2 regions of the Pseudoalteromonas sp. NH0006-46 genome follow, and region 1 is predicted to be linked to the other one. Evidence: riboswitches for the same ligand, from Rfam matches in the RefSeq annotation. Region 1 holds a riboswitch; the other holds the start of a gene.
The links. Region 1 has a riboswitch for lysine ahead of dapA (4-hydroxy-tetrahydrodipicolinate synthase). Riboswitches for the same ligand answer to the same signal wherever they lie in the genome.
Positions count from the first base shown of each region.

Region 2: linked by a shared signal. The riboswitch ahead of lysC (lysine-sensitive aspartokinase 3) and the one ahead of dapA (4-hydroxy-tetrahydrodipicolinate synthase) in region 1 are both predicted to bind lysine.

Region 1 covers NZ_BAAJML010000002.1:74,337-82,613, reverse strand. The annotation lists gene AC27I2_RS05215 (OmpA family protein) at 1-359, opposite strand, end outside; gene AC27I2_RS05210 (protein adenylyltransferase SelO) at 751-2,160, opposite strand; gene AC27I2_RS05205 (DNA-3-methyladenine glycosylase I) at 2,163-2,867, opposite strand; lysine riboswitch at 3,059-3,255, shown strand; gene dapA (4-hydroxy-tetrahydrodipicolinate synthase) at 3,384-4,268, shown strand; gene AC27I2_RS05195 (2,3,4,5-tetrahydropyridine-2,6-dicarboxylate N-succinyltransferase) at 4,284-5,024, shown strand; gene AC27I2_RS05190 (PLP-dependent decarboxylase) at 5,024-6,229, shown strand; gene AC27I2_RS05185 (succinylglutamate desuccinylase/aspartoacylase family protein) at 6,235-7,356, shown strand; gene AC27I2_RS05180 (phospholipase A) at 7,575-8,277, shown strand, end outside.
Region 2 covers NZ_BAAJML010000004.1:138,818-147,094, forward strand. The annotation lists gene AC27I2_RS10365 (glutathione peroxidase) at 1-149, shown strand, start outside; gene AC27I2_RS10370 (2-hydroxyacid dehydrogenase) at 223-1,209, shown strand; gene AC27I2_RS10375 (NYN domain-containing protein) at 1,314-1,982, shown strand; gene AC27I2_RS10380 (sodium-dependent transporter) at 1,987-3,309, opposite strand; gene AC27I2_RS10385 (4'-phosphopantetheinyl transferase family protein) at 3,450-4,199, shown strand; gene lysC (lysine-sensitive aspartokinase 3) at 4,196-5,575, opposite strand; lysine riboswitch at 5,651-5,823, opposite strand; gene nhaD (sodium:proton antiporter NhaD) at 5,934-7,181, opposite strand; gene AC27I2_RS10400 (hypothetical protein) at 7,401-8,277, shown strand, end outside.

The DNA of each region.
Region 1 (8,277 bases):
GATTTAATACCAACTAAACCGTAGAAAGGACCGCCATCTAAATGGTAAAGCGCATCAATACCAAAACGGCTTCCATCGATATTGTTACGGTTACCAGCAGCTTTGTCGAATGCATTAAAATCAAGATCTGCATACTCTAGACGAGCACTCCAAAAATCACTGAAACGGTAACCCGCTTCAAGACCAAAACCAGTCGACTCATTTACGTCAAGACCAGCCTGTGCGCTCATATTTTCCCAAGACGCATCGTAGTAGTCGCCAAATGCGCCAATATAGAAACCTTCTTGCTTGTCAGCAGCAAATGAAGATACGCTAGTTGCAGCTAACGCAATTGCAATAGTTAGTGATTTTAATTTCATTGTTTTCTTCCCATTTTAACAACTAATAAATTGTGGCTAATTAAGTACTAGCTCACTAAGTTTTATACAGACTAACTCAACTTTTGTTAATCAATACTTAACGAAAAATAAAGTTTATAATTTTTTTCAATGCGATATAACGATATCCAACAAATCAGTTTAGGTGAAATTTAAAACTTTACCTAGCTAGAAACCAACTAGTTGATTATATAAATCGATAATCTGCAGAAGACACAAAGACAACTCAATTAATTGTTCTTGCTCACAATGAAACTAACTTATCTTTATACATTTAGATAGTAACACCAGAATTTGCTTTGCTCAATCAATGAACATCTCTGTTCTAAAATATCGTTATTTATAATCATTAACTTATCTATTTTTACAACACTTAAGTACCACAAAAGGTTTTGTAGTTAGTATCATTTAAAGGCACCTTTTGAAATTCGGTCATATCATCGCTGAATAAGTACGGATTATTAGCCACTTTGATAAAACGACTCATCAGCTTACTTGAACCAAGCTCATTATATTCAGCTAATATTGTTTCAATTATATGATTTCGCGGAATGATACGTGGGTTGGCTGCTCGCATGATTTTGTAGCTATCGTTACTTATTCGGCTTTGCCACTTATTCGCCCACTCAGTTAGTTCTTCAGGAAAAGTTGCGTTGCCATTCACAAACTCCGTCAATGCATCAAAAGTATTGGTGTAATCAAGATGGTACTCTTGCAATAATGTTAACAGCTCAGAAACAAGCTCCTTATCGCCCTCTTTCACGCCAGCCAGGCCTAATTTTTCGCCCCACATTACTGTAAATTGAGTATTAAATTGTTCTGAAAAACGATGTATGACGGGAGTCAGTAATGACACGGCTTTTTCTTCATCATCGCTAATTAATGGGATAAGGCTTTCAGCTAAACGTGCACAATTCCAACTCGCCATATTTGGCTGGTTACCAAAAGCATAACGCCCTTGTTTATCTATAGAGCTAAATACGGTGTCAAAGTCAAAATTATCCATCATCGCACACGGGCCATAATCTATGGTTTCACCGCTGACTAGCGTGTTGTCGGTGTTCATAACACCATGGATAAATCCTACGCGCATCCAATTAATTATTAAGCTTACCTGATTATTAGTCACTGATTCTAAAAAAGCTAGATACCGTTCTGGGCCTTCACTCTTTATTTCAGGGTAATGACGTCCAATAGCTAAATCCGCTAGCTTTTTTAAACCTTCAATATCACCTTGTGTTGCCAAATATTGAAACGAGCCTACCCGAATATGGCTACTTGCTAAGCGAGTAACAACAGCACCAGGCTGAGGCGGGTTGCGGTAAACGCTTTCGCCTGTGCCTACAACAGCTAAACAGCGAGTGGTTGGAATACCTAATGCGTGCATAGCTTCACTCATTACGTATTCACGAATAGCAGGGCCTAGTGCACATTTTCCATCGCCACCTCTAGAATACGGGGTAGCGCCTGAGCCTTTTAATTGAATATCCCATAGCTGGTTTTTATCGTCATTTATAGCGCCAAGCAAATGCGCGCGCCCGTCACCTAAGCGAGGCGAAAAGTGTCCAAATTGATGCCCAGAATAGCCAAGCGCTACCGTCTTTATTTGCTGTGGCTCATTGCCTGCAAAGGTACTTGCACGCAGCTGCGGCTCAATTTCTATATTAAACTGCTTAGCTAACGATGCGTTCCACAGCAGCAATTGCGGTGCAGCAACGCTTGAGGGTTGATCCTCTATCGCGAAGTTATCTGCTATGTCTGTGTATCTCGGCACTAGTTTCATCATTAATCCTCAGCTTGTTGGCTTATACCTACGCGATTGTCACCCACACCGTAGGCCACAATTAAACTTAGCTCTTGCATGCTTAAACCACTTTGCTTTTGCATTTCATTAAAAAATGCCTGCGCAGCAGTGAGTGATTTTTTAGTTTGCAGCCCGCCATCAATTATTTTATGCGCTCTTAAGTAACTTTCTACATCGCGCGAAAGTAAAAATGTATCTTTACCAAGCGCTCTTAAAGCATAGGGGCCTGTATTGCCGCCCAACCGAGCACCGTGTTTTTTTAAATGCGCCCATAAACCAATAATATTATCTGTTGGCCACTGGGCAATAAACTTACTAAAGCTGCCATGTTCCTGTGCTATTTCGTGGATCATGTAAGCATTTTCAGGAATCGTTTTCACTTTTTTATAATTACGAATAATGCGTTCATCCGTTGCTTTTTGCTCTAGCATATCGGGCGGCATCATTAATAACTTATCAACGCTGAACTCCCAAAAAACCTCTCTAAAGCCCGGCCATTTACTATTTATTACCGACCAATAAAAGCCACTTTGAAAAACTTTTCGGGTAAATTCTTCAAGCCAATCGTCGTCACTTAACGTACTTAACGCTTTTTTAGATAAAGGTTTTGCGAGTAATAACTTAAGCATTTTTTCAGAGCCCTTTCGCTCTACCGCTCGCTTATAAATATCACTAAATTTTTCCATACTTATTAAATACCTCGCTGCTCATAGGGTTAGTGTACGAGAAAAGCAGCCAATACGTAACCACCGCTATTTTCGATGAGCTAATCTATATTTAGCAGCTTGACACCTAGACGGCTAAAATGTTTTAATCGCCGCAATTACCCTATTTAAATTGTATTTTGCTAACTCTTTTGCGGTTAAACAAAATACAAAGGGCTAGAAGAGGTGCGTTATTCAGGTAGCGTATGTTAGGAGCGCAAACTCCAGTGAGCATACGCCAGGGGAATACCGCCGAGAGGTAAACGCTTTTGCGAAGCAATTACTTCGGGCGACTAGGTTGAATCCTAGCGACTGTCACCAAGAGCTGTTTTTTAGCAGCTTATTAGTTTGGTGGAGAGCTTCTGGTCTTAAATAATAAGGCCGTGCGCCCTATTATTTTAAGCCCATTCGCTCTTCGAATACTGTTCGAACGACGTTAATGCGGCTCACATCATAAAGCCCCTTTAATATCTCGAACACCTTATAGGTTCGTAAGAGATGATCAACAACTTCAATTTAGACGACTACGCACTGTGGACAGCGCTTGTAACGCCGTTTGATCAACAAGGTAATGTTGACTACGACACACTCACAACTCTCGTTAGTGAACAAGAAGCGGCACACAACGGTATTTTACTCCTTGGTAGTACAGGTGAAGGCTTAGCGCTGACACTTAAAGAGCAACAAGCCATTGTTGAGCACGTGTGCCAACTAAAGCCCAGTGTACCGCTTATGGTTGCTGTAGGCGGTAGCAATTTAGCCCAACAGAAAGAGTGGGTTAACTATTGCAATCAGTTACCTATTCACAGTTACTTACTAGGCTCGCCCCTTTATGCAAAACCAGGGGCTGTAGGTCAAACTCATTGGTACGAAAGCTTATTAAACGAAAGCGCGCACCCGTGTATGTTGTACAACGTACCAGGTAGAAGCGGTGTAAGTATTCCGGTGCAAACCATCGAAAATTTACAGACGCATCCAAAGCTCTGGGCGTTAAAAGAAGCCAGTGGCAACATCAGCCAATTTGAAGCATACCGACAAGCCGCACCTAATTTAGCGCTATACAGTGGCGACGATGCACTTATGCCCTATTTCGCGCAAGCTGGCGCAAAAGGCTTAGTATCGGTTGCAGCAAACGCGTGGCCAACACAAACGCATGAGTTTGTAAAACGCAGCCTAAGTGGCCAACACCCCAATTTATTTGCTCAGTGGACTCGCGCTATTAATAGCCTTTTTGCTGTAGCAAACCCTATTCCCGTTAAAGTGTTAATGCACCAACAAGGCCGCTTAAGTAGCCCGTTGCTACGCCCACCTTTAACGCATCTTGAGTTAACGCAAACCGATTGCATTACTACTGCAAACGACACCATTTTATCTTGGCATTAAATACAGGTTTTTATAATGAGCTGGTTAGAACTACTAAATAATTTAGAATCGGGCGCAGTACGCGCAGCATCACAAAACGAAAGCGGGCAATGGGAAGCTAACGTAGAAGTAAAACAAGGCATTTTAGAAGCCTTTAAAAATGGCACTAACACTGAGTTTGCAGGTGGTTTTGTAGATAAACACAACCTTGCACCGCAAGAGTTTAGTACTGACGACGGCGTGCGTATGGTACCTGGTGGTTCAAGCGTTCGCCGTGGTGCATACGTAGCTAAAGGCACTATTATTATGCCACCAGCGTACGTAAACATTGGCGCATACATCGACGAAGGCACGATGGTTGATAGCCACGCATTAGTAGGCTCGTGTGCACAAGTAGGTAAAAATGTACATTTGAGCGCAGCTGTGCAACTTGGCGGTGTACTTGAGCCAATTGGTGCAAGCCCTGTAGTAGTTGAAGACGATGCCTTTATTGGCGCAGGTTGTGTCATTGTTGAAGGCGTAGTTGTTAAAAAAGGGGCAGTACTAGCGCCAGGCGTACGCTTATCTGCAACCATTCCGGTATACGACTGCGTTAATGAGCGTCAGCTTGATAAAGGCGAACCAATCCCAGAATACGCAATTGTAATACCTGGCTCTCGCCCGGCGTCTAACGAATGGGCACGTGAGCAAGGCTTAAGCATGTCGTGTGCGTTAATTGTTAAATACCGCGACGAACAAAGCGATGCATCATTATTGCTAGAAGAGGTTTTACGATAATGAGCTTTTTGAGCACGCCAATCAAAACCTCTGTTAATACGCTTACACAGCAACTTGATACCCCTTTTTTTGTTTACGACTTAGATAAACTAAACGCACACCTTGCGCGTTTAGTTGCGCAAACCGATGTAAAACTTTGGTATGCAGTAAAAGCGAACCCGCTTTCTAAGATTATTCAAAGCTTAGATAGCGCAGGCTTTAACTTTGACGTTGCAAGTAAAGGTGAACTTGAACAAGTCCTTGCACAAGGTATTAGTTCGCAGCGCGTGCTCAACACAGGGCCTGCAAAGAGCCCTAAACAAATTAAACACTTTATTGAGCGCGGTGTGCGCATATTTGTTGCCGAAAGCCTCAATCAAGTGCGTTGGTTAAACCAACAAGCGCAGCTGCAAAATACGCAGCTGCAAGTTTTATTACGTGTGCAACTACGCTGGCCTGAAGGTGAAAAAAATCCTCTAGGCGGCGACAGCCTAACTCCGTTTGGGCTTGGCTGCGATGAATGGCAAGCACTAAATACCGCCGATTACCCAGCCCTTAGCTTTGATGGCCTACATATATTTCAGTGGGGTAACATGCTTAGCACGCAAAAGCTAAGCGAGCTGTGGTCGCAAATGATTGCACCGCTTACCACCTTGGCTAATAACTTAAATATAAACCTTAAAGTTTTAGACTTAGGCGGCGGTTTAGGTATTCCTTACACACCAAACGATGCAACACTTGAGTGGGATGGATTAATCACCGCGCTGGCAAAAATTAAAAAAGATGCGGGTGTAGACGAGCTATGGATGGAGCTTGGCCGTTACGCTGTAGGCGAATGCGGTCATTACGCTAACCCCGTCGTTGAGTGCAAACAAAACTACGGCCAACAGCAAGTTATTTTAACCGGTGGTATTAACCACTTATTGCGCCCTGCTGTTACAAGCCAAGATTTTCCTGCGGCGTTACTGCGCGAATCAACAGCGCCAGAACAAGCAATGAGCTTATATGGGCCGTTATGTACGGCCCTTGATTGCTTAGGCGAGCATAACTTACCAAGCGATTTAAACGAGCAAGACTGGCTGGTATTTAGCCAATGTGGCGCCTATGGTTTTACCGAAAGCATGCCGTATTTTTTATGCCATGAGCTGGCAGCAGAATATGTGTTACACAATGGTGAGCTCACCTGTGTACGCCAAGCAGAAGATGCCAGCCACTATTTAAGGTAATAAACATGAGCATAACAACACCAATCAGCCAAGAAAACATTGTAGTAGGGGAAGTGGCAAACGGCTTGCCTCTCACTATTCCTGTGTATCGCTTAAAAGGCGATGGCAGCGGGCCAAGTGTTTATATTCAAGCAAATATGCACGGCGCTGAAGTACAAGGTAACGCGGTTATTTTTCAGCTGTTAGAGCAATTAAAACAGCTCAATTTAAAAGGCGACATTACCTTAGTACCTTATGCTAACCCTATTGGGTGTAACCAAAAATCAGGGGAATTTACCCTTGGCCGATTCGACCCGATTACTGGCACTAACTGGAACCGCATGTATCACTACAATAGTGATTTAGTCACCCAGTTTGCCAAAGATCATAGCCAGTACGGCGATGCAGCTTTAAAAAGTAACTTTAAAAAAGCCCTGCTTGATGAAATAGATGCCAAACTTAACGGCCCCGCTTATTTACTCAATACAGGTAAACGCATTGCGCTTAATTTGCAAAAGCTTGCGCACCAAGCCGACATAGTACTCGATTTACACACAGGGCCTATCTCAAGCAAGCACTTATATTGCCCAGCGTATGCAACCGACAGCGCTCGTTATTTTAATATTGAACATATACTGCTCATCCCAAGCGACTTTGATGGCGCCATGGACGAAGCAAGCTTTTGCCCATGGTGGCACCTAAGTGATGCACTTAGCGCGCAAGGGCGATCATTCAACGTACAGGTAGAAGCCTTTACGGTTGAGCTAGGTAGCCAAGAAAAAATAGACCTAAAAGAAGCACTCAACGATGCAAATAGCATTTTAAGTTACCTAAATCATAAAAACGTATTGGTAGACGCACCACACAAACCGAGCAATATAACCCGCTACGCATGCCATTTAGATGACTACTTTGCTTACTACGCCCCTATTGGCGGCATGGTTGAATATGTAGCCCCACTAGGTGGGCATATTAAAGCAGGCGAGCCCATTGCACATGTTTTACGCATGGAGCGCTACTTGAGTGAGCAGCCACTACAAACGCTCAGCCTCGATTTCGATGCCATCGCTATTTTGCACTTTGCCTCGGCAAGCGTAAACCAAGGCACTGAGTTGTATAAATTTTTTACCAACATATTTGAGTTATAGCGCACTGCGCTATCACTCACCCTTCTCATTGCGTGAGAGTACATTAATCTCCTAAGTTAATGTACATTAGACAAAGCGGCTTAGGCCGCTTTTCTTTTGATCTATCAGTACCGCTTTTAACGTAATGTAAACAGTTCAGTAAAAGTTCACTGTACCTAATGTAAAAAGCGTTATAATAAAATAAATCACAACCTACCCAATACTCACAAGGAATTACAATGAGCTGGCGCCACTGGATCACCCTTTCAGCTTTACTAAGTACCGCAGCATTTGCGCAAGACGAAGTACCAACAAACGAGCAAGACAGCAGCATAGAACTCGTCAAGCAATGTATTTTGAATGAAGTGATTGGGGGCGATGGCAAGCAAACACTCGATGAGCTTCGTAAAAAATGCTCTGCACTGGAAGAAAACAAACAACTGACCGCACTTGATAAACGCCAAGCACGTGAAGAGGTAGGCAAAAAAAATCGTAATGTAATCACACCCCATAAACGTAATTACATATTGCCATTATCATATGTATCGCATCCAAACGATCGCCCGTTCGATCGTTTTGACGAGCTCACAGACGAACAAGATGGTGATACACTCGATAACTTAGAAGCTAAATATCAGCTTTCAATCAAGGTCCCCTTGTTTGACGAATTCTCTGACGAAGACCAAGCATTGTATTTTGGCTTTACCCTGCAATCGTATTGGCAAATTTATAACTCGGAAATTTCATCGCCATTTCGTGAAACTAACTACGAGCCAGAAATTTTTTGGATAAATTACCTTGATCCAGAAAACGTACTCTGGGGCGATGAAATGGCTATTGTGCTCGGTATATCGCACCAGTCAAATGGCCGTAGCCAACCAAACTCGCGCTCGTGGAACCGTATTTACGCCGATTTCATTTGGGAAAACCGAGGCTTTGTTT
Region 2 (8,277 bases), on a different contig from region 1:
GGAATTTCACAAAATTTTTAATTAACTCACAAGGGCAACTAGTTGCTCGTTATGCACCGCGTACAAAGCCCGACACACTCAAACACGTTATTGAAACAAACCTGCTGCAAGCAGCTAAATTAAGTAATAAAAAAGCAATCGCTACTTGAGCACATGGCAGTAACGTAGTTTAATTTAAGCATATTCACTATTTTAAACGCACCAAATTGCTGGAGCCTCATCATGAACATTGCTTTTTTTAGCGCGCAAAAGTACGAAAAACCTTTTTTTGAACACAGTATTGCACCTCATAGTAGCTTAGCAATGACCTATTTTGATCAATCGCTTAACGAGCAAACTGCGGTTTTAGCAAACAACTTCAATGCAGTATGCGTGTTTGTAAACGATACAGTTAACGCTGAGGTTATAAAACTATTGGCAGAACAAGGTGTAAATACCATACTACTGCGCTGTGCCGGTTTTAATAATGTTGATTTAGGTGCGGCCAAAGCACATAACATCAATGTATTACGTGTACCTGCATATAGCCCCGAGGCCGTTGCTGAACACTGTATTGCACTTATGCTTGCACTGAGTCGAAAAACACACAAAGCCTACAACCGCGTGCGCGAAGACAACTTTGATTTAAACGGGTTACTTGGTTTTAACTTACACAACAAAACAGTGGGTATTATTGGGTGCGGAAAAATTGGCTTAGCGCTTTGTAATATACTCAATGGGTTTGGCGCAAAGGTGTTGGTATGCGACCCAAATGCAATGCCGGGTAACTACACCATTACCGACCTAAACACGTTACTAACCCAAAGCGATATTATTTCACTGCATTGCCCACTCAACGAGCAAACACATCACCTAATCGATGAACGTGCTTTTGATAAAATGAAGCCTGGCGTTATGCTTATCAACACTTCACGCGGGGCATTATTAAACAGTAAAGCGTGCATACAAGCACTTAAAACACAAAGGCTTGGCTACTTAGGGCTCGATGTTTACGAACAAGAATCCGAACTGTTTTTTAAAAACCACAGCGACGAAATTAACCAAGACGATATATTTTCCCGTTTAGTCGGTTTTAAAAATGTGCTGATCACCGGGCATCAGAGCTTTTTTACTCAAGAAGCACTCACCGAAATAGCAAACACTACTATTACCAATGCCCTTGAGGTAGAACTAAATAAACCGCTAAGCAACGTAGTTTTTAATAATTAACCTGAACTCAGGTTATTTAACATTTATAGCCATTTACACTTGCCAAAATATGCTGCGCGATGGTATCTATTAATTAAATTTGATGGCTTTTAGCAGGTGTTTAAATGGAAAAAACAGCGTTATTCATAGATGCAGAAAATATAAGCCATAAATTTATAGATCAAATAATGGCTAAGTTTGAACATATTGAGGTTAAAAAAGCGTACGGCAACTTTGGGGCAGTACAATTAAAACCTTGGGTAAATATTTGTTCGCGCCATGCAATAGAAATGGTGTACCAAGAAAAACTCGTAAAAGCTAAAAGTAATGCGGCCGATATTGCGTTAACTGTTGGGGTTATGGAGTCTTTGTATGTCTCCCCGATTGACACTTTTGCAATAGCCTCTTCTGATTCTGACTTTGCGGCTTTAGTACACTTTTTAAGACGAAATGGTAAAAAGGTAATTGGATTTGGTAATAATACAGCCAGTGCTAAACACTATTTTGATGACTTTTATATTTTAGGTAAAAAAAATACAATACCTAAAGTAAAAAGTATTGCCTCTGCTGATACCTACCATTTAGCACTTGTAAAAGAAGCCGTTGAAAACACACAACACGCAAAAACTGGACTCTCCGAAACAGTGGATGTGGGTACCTATCTCCATCGAATATTCAACATTACAAAAAAGCAGCTTGGCGTAAATAAGTTGTATCAATATTTTAAGCATCACGACCAGCATTTTAAAATGCAAAAAGCCCCCGACGGAGGCTTTTTAGTTTCACTGCATTAAGTCATTAACCAAACGCGACGTTTGCAAATACCAAGGTCATTAATATTGGGCATACAAAGCGGATATACTGGGCAAACCAAAAATGCGCGCCCGTGCTAGCTTGGTGTAACTTATTACCCCGTTTGAACATCCAACCAACCGTTATGAAGTAAAACAACCCCATCAGCGGGAGCTGATATTGCGTAAACAGCATAATAACTAAACCAAATAACCAATCGAAGTTTAATATAATTGCACTTGCACATATTAAAACCACTAAGCTCACTAACCACGTAGCTTTAGTGCGGTTAACGTTGTGGTTTTCCACTAGAAATGCAACTGGAATTTCAGTTGATGAAATAGTAGACGTCACTGAGGCTATCGACATTAATACAAAAAACAATAAACCAACCAGTAACCCTATTTCTCCCATGGTATTAAATAGCTCTGGTAAAATGGCAAATATAAGCTGCCCTTCACCAATTAATTTACCGCCACTAAATACCTCAACGCCGTTATGTTGTGCAACATAAATAGCCGGAATAATGAGTAAGCCAGCTAAAAACGCAACGCTCGTGTCAAGTAATGCAACACTTGCAGTTAGCTTTGGTAAATTAGCATCAGGTTGTAAATACGAGCCGTAAATCATCATACAACCCACACCCAAAGAGAGCGAAAAAAATGCTTGCCCCATAGCCGCGATAATTAAATTTGGATCGAGTATTTGGCTAAAATTAGGCATTAAATAGGCTGCAAAACCTTCGCTTGCACCATCCAAAGTGGCTATGTAAGCAATAAGCGCCACAAGTAACACTAATAGCATTGGCATGAGTCGGCGCGACCACGTTTCAATACCCGATTTAACCCCTTTTAAAATAATGCAGGCCGTTAAAATAAGCATTAATGGTGTAAACACAAAATTACGCGCGACTGAGTCACTGTGCAAAAATTCGCTCACACTGTGTAAACCAACAAAGGTTGTCACAGGCTCAATTGCGTACGACAACATCCAGCCTGCCACAATTGAATAAAAGCTCAGCATAACTACGGCACCCGCAAGGCCAATATAGCCCGCAGCTGCACCTATTTTACGATTACTATCTTGCCACGCGTCACCCAGTGCTTTTACCGGGTTTGCTTGTGCGTTATGACCTAAATAAAGCTCAGTATAAAGCGCCGGAAGTGCCAATAAAAAGATGACCAGAAAATAGACGAGTAAAAACGCACCACCGCCATGGTTAGCAGCTTGTGTAGGAAACCCCCAAATATTACCCAAACCCACTGCCGCGCCAGCAGCGGCCAAAACAAAACCAAGTCGGCTTTGAAACCCATCACGCATTTGTGCCATACATCTACAAATCTGTTATTATTTTGATTGTTGTGAATTAAACCATATTTAATGCCAGCTGAGTAATAAAATTGTATTCAGGCTTTATTAGTCGCGTTAATTGCTCACAATAACAACGACTTTCTTATTTATGGGCCTATATGACCGCACATTTTTTTAATAACGCATTAAGTATCAAGTCAACTAATTTTGCCAATTTACCCCAAAGCGCAAATACCGTTTTGTTATTTAACGCCAATACACTTAATGTAGCTGATTACGACTTACCTCGTTTACTTAGCGAGCTTGAATTAAGCGTTATTAATCGCCGAAAAAACCCAACAGCTAAACAAGAATATTTAGCAAGCCGCTTACTTTTAAAAATGCTTGTGAAAACCACCTTCCCTGAATTTGCAAATGTGGCGCTAAATGCTATTACTACAAACTTTAACCACACTACGGCTAAGTTAGAGTTACATATTAACGATTGTGTTGTTAATACGTGCATATCGCATTCTCATGGTTTTGTTGGGGTTGCTTTAAATTCAAAAAATAACACTTTTGGCTTCGACCTTGAAAAAATAAGCCTAACACGCCCAATTGAAAAACTAGCCAAACATTTTTACCACTCAGACGAAGTGACGTTAATTACATTGCAACCTAATACGCAAAGCCAGGCCAATACCTTTTTTAGAATATGGACATTGAAAGAATCATTAGCTAAAGCAACTAGCCGCCCTATTGCGAAATTACTTAGTCCCAATGTATTTACCGAACTTGCGGTAGCAAACCTTGCTTCAAGCAGCCAAGTTGTTAGCACGCAAACAGAGGCATTTGATTTAACCTTAGTGCATAAAAAAAGCACCGACTGGCGATGCTTTTTATTAACCGAACAGTCGCTTAGTATTTAAGCCTCTAATAACCGGCTATGAATAGCCTGAACCACGTTGTCAGATTCACTCTGCTCAACTAAAAAGCATAAGTTGTGCTTACTTGCACCGTGACAAATTAATCGAATATTAAAGTCGCTTAATACCTGCATTAACTTCATTTCGTGTTGGCGAAGTTGAATTTCTGAACCAATAAGCGCCACCAGCGTTAAGTTGTTCTCAACCGATACATGGCAAAATTCAGCAAGCTTATCTAAACACGCTTGGTCTAGCTCTGGGCGTGATGCGTTAGGCGCGTTATCAAGCGTTATTGCCACACTGATTTCAGAGGTGGTTACTAAATCAACCGATATATTAAACTCGCTTAAAATAGTAAATACACGGGCTAAAAAGCCGCTAGCCAGTAACATTTCAGGGCTTTTAAGGGTAAGCAAAATTTGGTTTTTACGTTGCGTTACAGCGCGTATACCTGGTTGCTGCGATTTTTCACGCTCTATCCACGTACCACCGCGTTCAGGTTCGCGGCTTGAACCAACAAATACATTAATATGACTACGACTGGCTGGCAAAATAGTCGCTGGGTGCAATACCTTAGCTCCAAAGGTAGCCATTTCAGCGGCTTCATCAAAGCTCAAACGGGCAATAGGCGACGCCTTTACACATAAACGCGGGTCGGTGCTAAAAATCCCCACTACATCCGTCCAAATATGTACACTTTTAGCGTTTATTGCCTCTGCAAGTAAAGCGGCACTGTAGTCAGACCCACCACGGCCAAGGGTTGTTGTTTGGCCAAATTCGTCACTACCAACAAAACCTTGCGTTACAATAACTTGTTCATCTAATAGAGGAATTAAATATTCTTTTGCAGCTTGTGCTGTTGCGCTTACATTAGGTGTTGCTTTTCCAAACTGGCTGTCTGTTTTAAGGACTTGGCGTACATCAAACCGATCGGCATTTAAGCCTTTTAAACGCAGCACTTGCGCAAATAAATACGACGATAAACGTTCACCAAAGCTCAACAGTTCATCGTGTTGTTGTGCAGTAGTCAGTTGTTGCTGAGCGAGTGCTTGAAATGCTTTTAATGTTTCGTTAAAGCCTACGGCTAAATCGGCATCAAGTGATAATTCATCTAAAATGGCTTGTTGAATAGCAAGAACACCGTCAATATTTTCTTGGCGTTGTTCGCTAGTAATATCACTTTTACACAGTGCAACTAAGTGGTTAGTTACGCCGGCACTGGCGCTCACAGCAACAATACGAACACTTTTATCGGCAACAATAATTTCGCTACAACGACTCATCGCATCAAAGTTAGCCACACTGGTTCCACCAAACTTGGCAACGATGTAATCTGATTTAACGCCCGATACTGTTTGCGGCACTGATTGGGTAGTCATTTAGTCTCCTTTTGCGGTATCCAAACCGCGATAAAACAAGAAGAACTTGGCAAGTGAATGCATGAAGGTAAATCCACTGCCAGAAGCTCTCCACCTAGATTGGTGACAGTTTTGAGGATTCAGCCCCATAAACCGAAAAACAACATCGACGTAACGTTGGTTTTCTCGGCGAGTACTTCCCTCTTTAATGGTTATGGGCGTTCGTCACCTACCATTAAATACCTAAGTATCGCACCTCTTCTGAATGTTGTATTAACCAATGGCTAATAAAACAAAACCCCACTTTTAAGCGGGGTTTGAAAGTTAACGTTTAGCCGTCTAGCTGTCAAGCGTTTTAATGTGGTTAGTTAAGCAAAACTTAAACAAACCCGCCCATGTAATACGCGCCCGCGTAGCCAACGGTATAACTTACTAACAAATACAGCGATAAACGTAAGTAACTCATAAAAGTTAGCTCTTTTACTTTACTCATGGCAATAATACCCGCAGCCGATCCAATAATAAGCATTGACCCGCCAACACCGGTTGCATAAGTAAACGACAACCAATCTTGCTGACTCATTACTATATTGGCTTTTAGTAAAGCAGCGGTAAGCGGCACGTTATCTACCCCAGCCGATAAAATACCCATTAAGTAGTTAGCGTACTGTGGCGCCATAACGGTGTAAAGGTCGGTAAACTTACTTAGCATGCCAATCTCTTTTAATGCGCCTACCAATAATAAAACCCCGACGAAAAACAGTAAGGTGTCGTATTCTATGTCGCGTACGTAGTCGATAATATTTTTGTTTATGTCTTTTTTGCGCATTAAAAATTGCGCCACTAAAAACATAATTGATAAACCACATAAGAAAGTTAATAAAGGCGGTACACTGTAAATAACACTCAACGCGAGTATGCTGATAACTGTAGAAACAAAAATAACTGCGATAGTGATATCGGTTTTTTCTATGCGTTTTTTCCCTGACTTAGAAAAGGTCACTTCCCCTTTCATGCCAATACTTAACATTGCCGCTAACAACATAACACTGATAAATGCAGGTGCAATAAGCAGTAATAAGTTAGCAATGGTTACTTTTCCATCTAAAAATATCATTAAGGTGGTAACGTCACCGGTAATTAACGACACACCGCCGGAGTTAACACCAAATACAATGAGCGTGGCATATTTTATGAGTTTTTTAGGCGGCAGTTTTAACGACATAACCACAGCGAGCGATATTAACGTGGCTGTTACGTTGTCTGAAACAGACGAAAACAAAAACGCAAATACCCCAACCAAAAACATCAGCTTGCGTTCGCTAATACTTGTTGGCATCACTCTGTGCACAATATTTTCGATAAACCCTTTTGAGTTTAAATAAGCAACAAAGGTCATGGCGGCCATTAAAAACAACCACAGCGATGCTATCTCTAAAATATTTTCGTTAAGGAGTTCTTGCACTTGCTCTGGGCTTTGCCCATGCAGGGGGAAAATAAACAGGAGGATCCAGCAAAGCGTGCCAAAAAAAAGCGTGGTTTTAGCTTTATTTACATGGATGATATCTTCTATAACGATCAATAAGAATCCGATCGCTATCAGGGTTAGAATAATCGTGGAAACCATGGGTATTAAATAACCTTTGATATTGTTTTAAAGAACACACGTAAAGTCCCTCTCAACGTGCCTATTTTCGGCGCGAATGTTAGCACTGCGGCTATGCAAAAACTATTATTAAATAGTCTTAAAAACGAATACTATATACAGGCTAGATTAATTAGAATACGTAATAATGAGACGCTTCTAAATTCTCAATAATAAATTACTAGGATGTTGTAACGCCTTATGATCCCAGCTAAAAAGCGACTAAATACCCTTAGCGAACATTGGGGGGTTTTAGAGTTATTATTTAAACGTTTTAAAATGGCCGACTTTAGCCTAAAAGACGTGCAAAATGCCATAAAACAAAAACAGCCCACGTGGTCAAACGAGCGCATATACAAAGAAACCAATCGCTTGCTCAATCAAGATATTTTAATTCCACTCGCTAAATCGTCGCAGCTTGAAATTAACCGTGCCATTGCTGATTTTGCTACTTTTTTACTCCAAGAAGAGCACTTAGGTTTAGCGCAAGAAATTAGCGTATTAGTTGATGATTTAGCCCGCTTAGGTAATAAATTAGATAACGCAGGAAACGTTGAAGACTTTGACGATTTACGCCGCTACAGCCGCATTATGGATGATCGGGTACGTAAAATAATGAAGCTTTTTTCACACAACGAAAACGCCATATTAAATATAGTCGAACACGCTAAATCTGACCATGGCGTGCAATCGCTGCAAAAACGCTATAAGGCAGTAATAGAGGCCTTTGACGAATACATAGAGCCAATGCTTGAAATGGTCGATATTAGGGGCGATTTTCATGCCTGCTTTACAATAATAGAGCAACAAATTAGTAAGCAAATAGAATACATTGAGCGCTCAGGTAAAGCATATACCGACAAACGCATGCTAGAGCAATTACGAACTCGCATACTCGAAATGCACTTAATAGGGCGTGAAAGCTTACGTAAAAGCGCCGATATGCTCATGCCACTGCGCGAAGAGCTGCGCCGTAATAACTTAGTTACTCGCCAGGCAGCAAAAGTGCTCGGCCTTGTACGTAAAAATGGCGTAGACAATATGCTAAGTGCTGTACAGCCAAATTTTGTAAGCGACT